Regions from separate parts of the Shewanella amazonensis SB2B genome, predicted to be linked through region 1. Evidence: predicted binding sites of a transcription regulator. Region 1 holds the regulator's gene; the other holds the start of a gene.

What was found. Region 1 encodes sigma-54, which starts transcription at its own class of promoters, with help from an activator protein. Its sites were predicted from a motif close to GTTGGCACGNNNNTNGNNT; they were not measured.
Region 2: SAMA_RS03830 (nitric-oxide reductase large subunit) is a predicted target of sigma-54. The motif match lies at 1,517-1,535, and genes of this name have one in related genera.

Annotation. Positions count from the first base shown of each region.
Region 1 is NC_008700.1:3,662,957-3,666,125, forward strand. Features, by position in the region: gene lptB (LPS export ABC transporter ATP-binding protein) at 1-439, shown strand, start outside; gene SAMA_RS16110 (RNA polymerase factor sigma-54) at 551-2,032, shown strand; gene hpf (ribosome hibernation promoting factor) at 2,063-2,350, shown strand; gene ptsN (PTS IIA-like nitrogen regulatory protein PtsN) at 2,353-2,796, shown strand; gene rapZ (RNase adapter RapZ) at 2,793-3,169, shown strand, end outside.
Region 2 is NC_008700.1:894,708-897,876, reverse strand. Features, by position in the region: gene SAMA_RS03835 (potassium/proton antiporter) at 1-1,203, opposite strand, end outside; gene SAMA_RS03830 (nitric-oxide reductase large subunit) at 1,575-3,169, shown strand, end outside.

The DNA.
Region 1 (3,169 bases):
CGACAACATCATGGCCGTGTTGCAGATGCGTAAAGAGCTGAACACCGATGAGCGTGAAGAGGCCTTGGAGCAACTGCTGGAAGAGTTTCACATCACCCACATTCGTGACAATCTGGGCATGTCACTCTCAGGTGGCGAACGTCGCCGGGTCGAGATAGCCCGGGCGCTCGCCGCAAACCCCAGATTTATCCTGTTGGATGAACCTTTTGCCGGGGTAGACCCCATTTCCGTTATCGACATCAAAAAGATCATCGAGCAATTGAAGAATCGTGGCCTTGGTGTGCTTATCACCGACCACAACGTGAGAGAAACCCTCGATGTGTGCGAAAAAGCCTATATCGTCAGCCATGGCGATTTGATTGCCGAAGGCACTCCTGCCGAAATCCTCGACAATCAGCAGGTGCGTGCAGTGTACTTGGGTGAGCAATTCAGGCTATAGTTAATTAACAAAGCCCCCTTCTCATATCCGGATAATCAGGGTGGTAAATCACCGGATAACCTGATAGAAAAGCTTTCTACCTGAATAATTTAGTGAAGGATTCGCAGTACAATGAAAGCGTCGCTCCAGCTAAAACTGGGACAACAACTCACAATGACGCCACAGTTGCAGCAGGCCATTCGTCTGCTTCAACTCTCTTCGCTTGAACTGCAACAGGAAATTCAGCAAGCCCTCGACGCCAACCCACTGTTGGAGCTGGACGACGAACTGGGCAGCGATCAGTTTGATGCCGACGGCGGCGATAAAGAATTTGATGACCAGTTCAGCCAGGAGTCCGTCTCAAACGACACCACGGACAGTGCCTCGCTGGAAACCTCAGACGCCATCAATCAGCAGTCCATGCCGGACGAGCTCCCGATGGATACCACCTGGGATGAAGTCTTTACGGCTGCCCCCGTGTCTGGCCCCGGGATCCGTGGCGAAGATGATATGCCGTTTCAGGGCGAAACCAGCGAAGGCCTCTACGAACATCTCGAATGGCAAAAAAATCTCACCCCTTTTTCCGATACCGATCTGGCCATTGCCACTGCCATCATAGATGCCATCGATGACAAAGGTTACTTGACCCAAAGCCTGGAGGAAATTCTCGAGGCCGTGGGCGATGACGAAGTGGAGCTTGACGAAGTTGAGGCCGTGCTCAAACGCATTCAACACTTCGACCCAATCGGGGTGGCTGCCCGTGATTTGGCAGAGTGCCTGCTCATTCAACTTGGGCAGTTTCCGGCGGATACCCCCCACCTGGACAACGCCAAGCTGCTTATCCGTGACCATTTGGACTTGATTGCCAACCGCGACTTCCGCACCCTGATGCGAAAAACACGCCTCAAGGAAGAAGAACTCAGAGACGCAATCGTCCTTATTCAGGGGCTGAATCCCCGTCCCGGTGAGTCGGTGACCAGCACCAAGGACGAGTATGTTATTCCGGATGTCTCGGTCAGTAAAAAAAATGGCCGTTGGGTTGTAGAGCTTAATCCCGATTGTATGCCTAAACTGAGTGTGAACCAGCAATATGCCGCCATGGCGCGCACCAGTCGCAACCAGGCTGACAGCCAGTTTATCCGCGGGCATTTGCAAGAGGCCAAGTGGTTTATCAAGAGCCTGGAGAGCCGCAACGACACCCTGCTGAAAGTCGCCAATTGCATAGTGCAGTTCCAGCAGGGCTTTTTTGAGTATGGTGAAGAAGCCATGAAACCCATGGTGCTCAACGATATCGCCGAAGCGGTAGAGATGCACGAATCCACCATCTCACGGGTCACTACCCAAAAATACATGCATACCCCAAGGGGTATCTTTGAACTCAAGTATTTTTTCTCCAGCCACGTCGGGACCGAAGATGGCGGAGAATGCTCATCTACTGCCATCCGCGCCTTTATCAAGAAACTGGTGGCAGCAGAAAATCAGAAGAAACCATTGAGCGACAGCAAAATGGCGGAACTTCTGGCAGAACAAGGAATCAACGTTGCTAGACGCACCATCGCCAAATACCGAGAGGCGATGTTGATCCCACCGTCAAACCAACGTAAGAGTTTATAACCCACCCAAGGTCTTTGGAGGAAAGTGTCTATGCAAATCAATCTGACTGGGCATCATATCGAAATCACTGATTCACTGCGTAACTACGTAGAGAGCAAGTTCTCCAAGCTTGAACGTCATTTCGAACAGATCAATAATGTCCACGTTGTTCTCAATGTTCAGAAATTGCAGCAAATCGCAGAAGCCAAGCTTCACCTCAACGGTGGCGAGGTATTCGCCACTTCAGAACATGAAGACATGTACGCCGCCATTGACGCCCTAATTGATAAATTGGACCGTCAGGTTATTAAACACAAAGAGAAACTGACCAAACATTAACGATGGAACTAAGTACCATCCTGGCGCCGGAGTGCACTAGCTGTGCCACTCCGGGCAGCAAGAAAAAGGTGCTGGAGCTGATTAGCGATCTCGCTGCTGCCCAGAATCCCTCCCTCTCGTCTCAAGAGATATTCGAAAGCCTGCTGGCCCGTGAAAAAATGGGTAGCACAGGTATTGGTAATGGTATTGCCATTCCCCATGGACGCCTTGGCACTATAGATAAGCCCTTAGCTGTGCTGATCAAGTGTGAAGAAGCCATTGGTTATGACGCCATTGACAAGCAACCTGTGGACATTCTGTTTGCCTTGCTGGTGCCGTCGGACCAGTGTCAGCAACATCTCAGCACCCTGGCCGCTATGGCCGAAAAGCTGAATGACAAGCAGATCCTCAAGCAGCTGCGTAAAAGCCACGATGAAAAGGAACTTTACCAGGTAATCATCGGATGAAACTCGTTATAGTCTCCGGGCGCTCTGGCTCCGGAAAGTCGGTAGCCCTCAGGGTACTGGAAGACTTGGGCTACTACTGCGTCGATAATTTGCCATTACAGCTGATTGGGCCCTTGCTTGCCCAGCTTAAGGGTAATAACGACAAGGTCGCCATCAGCATCGATATCCGCAATATGCCGGAGCAGGAAAAGGCCCTCGAAAAAGAGCTGGCAAGGCTCCCCGAAGGCGTCGAACTCACCAGCTTTTTCCTCAATTCCAGCGACAAGGTGCTGCTCAAACGCTACAGTGAAACCCGCCGTTTGCACCCCCTGTCCCGCAGCAAGGTCTCATTGCAGGAAGCTATCAAGCTCGAAGGCAAAATGCTGGCGCCCAT
Region 2 (3,169 bases), 1.5 Mb from region 1:
GATGGGCTCTGGCTTGGGCGGCAACCCTACCCTGGCGAGCTTCATCGCCAGCGGCAAGGTAGACCCCTGGAGCAGTAAAGATACCAGCACCACACAAAAGGCCAGGTTGAAGTAGAGCTCGGCATTGGGTAGACCGGCCATCATGGGGAATACCGCCAGAATAATGGGCACAGCTCCCCTGAGCCCCACCCAACTGATAAACCAGCGCTCCCGCGCCACAAAACGCTTGAAGGGCGCCAGGCTTATCCACACTGCCAGTGGCCGGGCAATAAATATCATCCCCAGCGCCAGCACCAACCCGGGCAACAGGACCTCGAGCAATGATGAAGGCGTCAGCAGTAGTCCCAGCACCAGGAACATGCCAATCTGTGCCAACCAGGTCAGGCCGTCCATCACCGCCAGGGTACTGTGCTTACCGCGCATGCCACGATTACCAAGAAACAGACCATAGAGGTAGATAGACAGGATACCGCTGCCACCGGCCAAACTGGACAGGGCAAACAGCAACAGGCCGCCCGCCAGCACCAAAATGGGATAGAGCCCATCTGCCAACACGCTGCGATTGACGAGATGCCATATCAGGTACCCACCACCAAAACCCGCGGCCAACCCCATACCGGCCTGAAGCGCCAGGTCGCGCATCAGCCCGGGACCATCAAAGTTCCCGCCTGCGGCTATCATGGCAATCAGGCTAACAGTGAGAAACACGGCCATGGGGTCGTTACTGCCCGACTCAATTTCAAGGGTCGAACCCACGCGCTCGTTCAGTGCCCTGCCCTTAAGCAGCGAAAACACGGCAGCCGCATCGGTACTGCCAACAATGGCGCCAATCAGCAGCCCCATAAGCAAATTCAGGTCGAACAGCCAGGCAGCCAGCAAGCCGGTTAATACAGTGGTAATGGCCACACCAAGTGTCGCCAGGGAAAGCGAAGGCCAGAGCGCCAGCCTGAAGCTGCTCATCTTGGTTCGAAGGCCACCATCCAACAGGATAACCGCCAGCGCCAGGTTGCTCACCAGATAGGCCGTGGAATAATCGTTGAATTGTATACCGCCGGGGCCATCCTCTCCGGCGAGGATCCCCACGCCGAGGAATACCAGCAATATGGGTACCCCCAAGCGCGAAGACAGTGGGCTTAACACCACACTGAGTCCCACCAGCAAGGCGCCGACCAAAAACAACAAATTCATGTTTTCTGCAATCATTGCGCCTCCACATCAATAAATCGCGACAATTATACAGACAATGTGCGACATAATGACTTTTTAAAGCAAATTTAATGTCGAAACCCCAAAATAGAATTCCATATTTTATAGTGACTTTTATGACTTAATTGCTGTTTAGCCCGCTCAATCCTCTTGGTTACCACTTTCAATCAAGATCCCGGCAATATTCATCAGCACTGAATAGTGTCATTTATACAATTGAAATGTCTTTATGACATCAGGCGACATTGTTTTAAAAACAATTCAATAATACAAAATAAATTTAAAATACTGTAATTATTGAATATTTAAAGGTGGCACGAATTCTGCCTTATAGTGCTGACATTAGAACAAGCGCTAGAGAGGCCACAATGAGTTCACTTCGCAAAACGGCAATTGCACTGCTAATAGTGCTGATTGCCTCCTTCACCGTACTGCTGAGTCTTGGCAGTGAAATCTATCGGGAGATGCCTCCCATTCCGGATGCCTTCACCAGTGAAAGCGGTCAAACGCTTTACAGCAAAAACGACATCCTTCGCGGCCAGCTGGTTTGGCGCTCCATGGGTGGGCACCAACTGGGCTCTATTTGGGGCCATGGCTCCTATGTGGCGCCCGACTGGTCAGCCGACTGGTTACACCGTGAGGCCGAAGCCTGGCTGAATATCAGCGCCCAAAACCAGTATGGCAAAGCCTTTGCTGAACTGGATAAGTCGCAGCAGGCCGCGCTTGAACAGGCGCTGCGGGACGATATGCGCCGCAACACCCTGTTTAACAACGGCGATAAACTGGAAGTGCAGCTGAGCGCAACACGCATCGAGGCTATTGGTCAGGTGGTTGAGCACTATGTGGCACTCTTCGGTGACGATGCCTCCATGCAAACTCTGCGTGAGCAGTATGCCATGAAGGAAGGCACCATCCCCGACCTTGAAAATCGTCAGCAGCTCAACGCCTTCGTATTCTGGAGTGCCTGGGCGGCCATCACTGAGCGCCCCGGTGAAACTTACACCTACACAGCCAACTGGCCCTACGATCCTCAGCTTGGCAATACCCCCACCTCAGACAATATCGTCTGGTCGATTTTGAGTATTGTCACCCTGATAGCCGGGATTGGCGGTCTGGTGTGGTATCACGCAGCAGGTAAGGCCCATCCACTGCCAGAGCCAGCAAAAGAAGACCCCCTGTTCCGCTTCAAGCCTACCCCATCACAAAAGGCCGTGGGCAAGTATTTCATCACCGCCATTGGCCTGTTCCTGCTGCAGATAGTACTGGGGGGCATCACTGCCCACTATGCGGTGGAAGGTCAACAGTTCTACGGTCTGCCACTGGCCGAGATCCTGCCTTATTCGGTCACCCGTACCTGGCACACCCAGCTGGCCGTGTTCTGGATTGCCACTGCCTGGCTTGGCACAGGTCTTTACATCGCCCCTGCACTGTCGGGTTATGAGCCAAAGTATCAGCGTCTTGGTGTGAATGTACTCTGGGTTGCTCTGGTCGTGGTGGTTCTGGGTTCCATGGCCGGTGAATGGTTGGGTGTTCAGCAGTATTTCAGCCTCGACAACAACTTCCTCTTCGGTCACCAGGGCTATGAATATGTAGACCTTGGCCGAGTATGGCAGATTCTGCTGCTGGCGGGCCTGATGATTTGGCTGACTCTGGTCACTGCCGCTATTCGCCCCGCTCTTAAGCTGCAAGGTGAGATGCGTCCTGTGATTTGGGTGCTCTACGCCTCCTGCGTTGCCATTGGCCTCTTCTACGGTGCGGGCCTCTTTATGGGCAAACACACCAACCTGGCGATGGCCGAATACTGGCGCTGGTGGGTAGTGCACCTGTGGGTAGAAGGCTTCTTTGAAACCTTTGCCACCTCGGTTATCGCCCTGCTGCTGGTTCGTCTGGGTCTGATCCGTGCCCGCAATGCCAATGCTGCCGTGCTCTTCGCCACTGTAATCTTCCTTACCGGTGGCCTTAT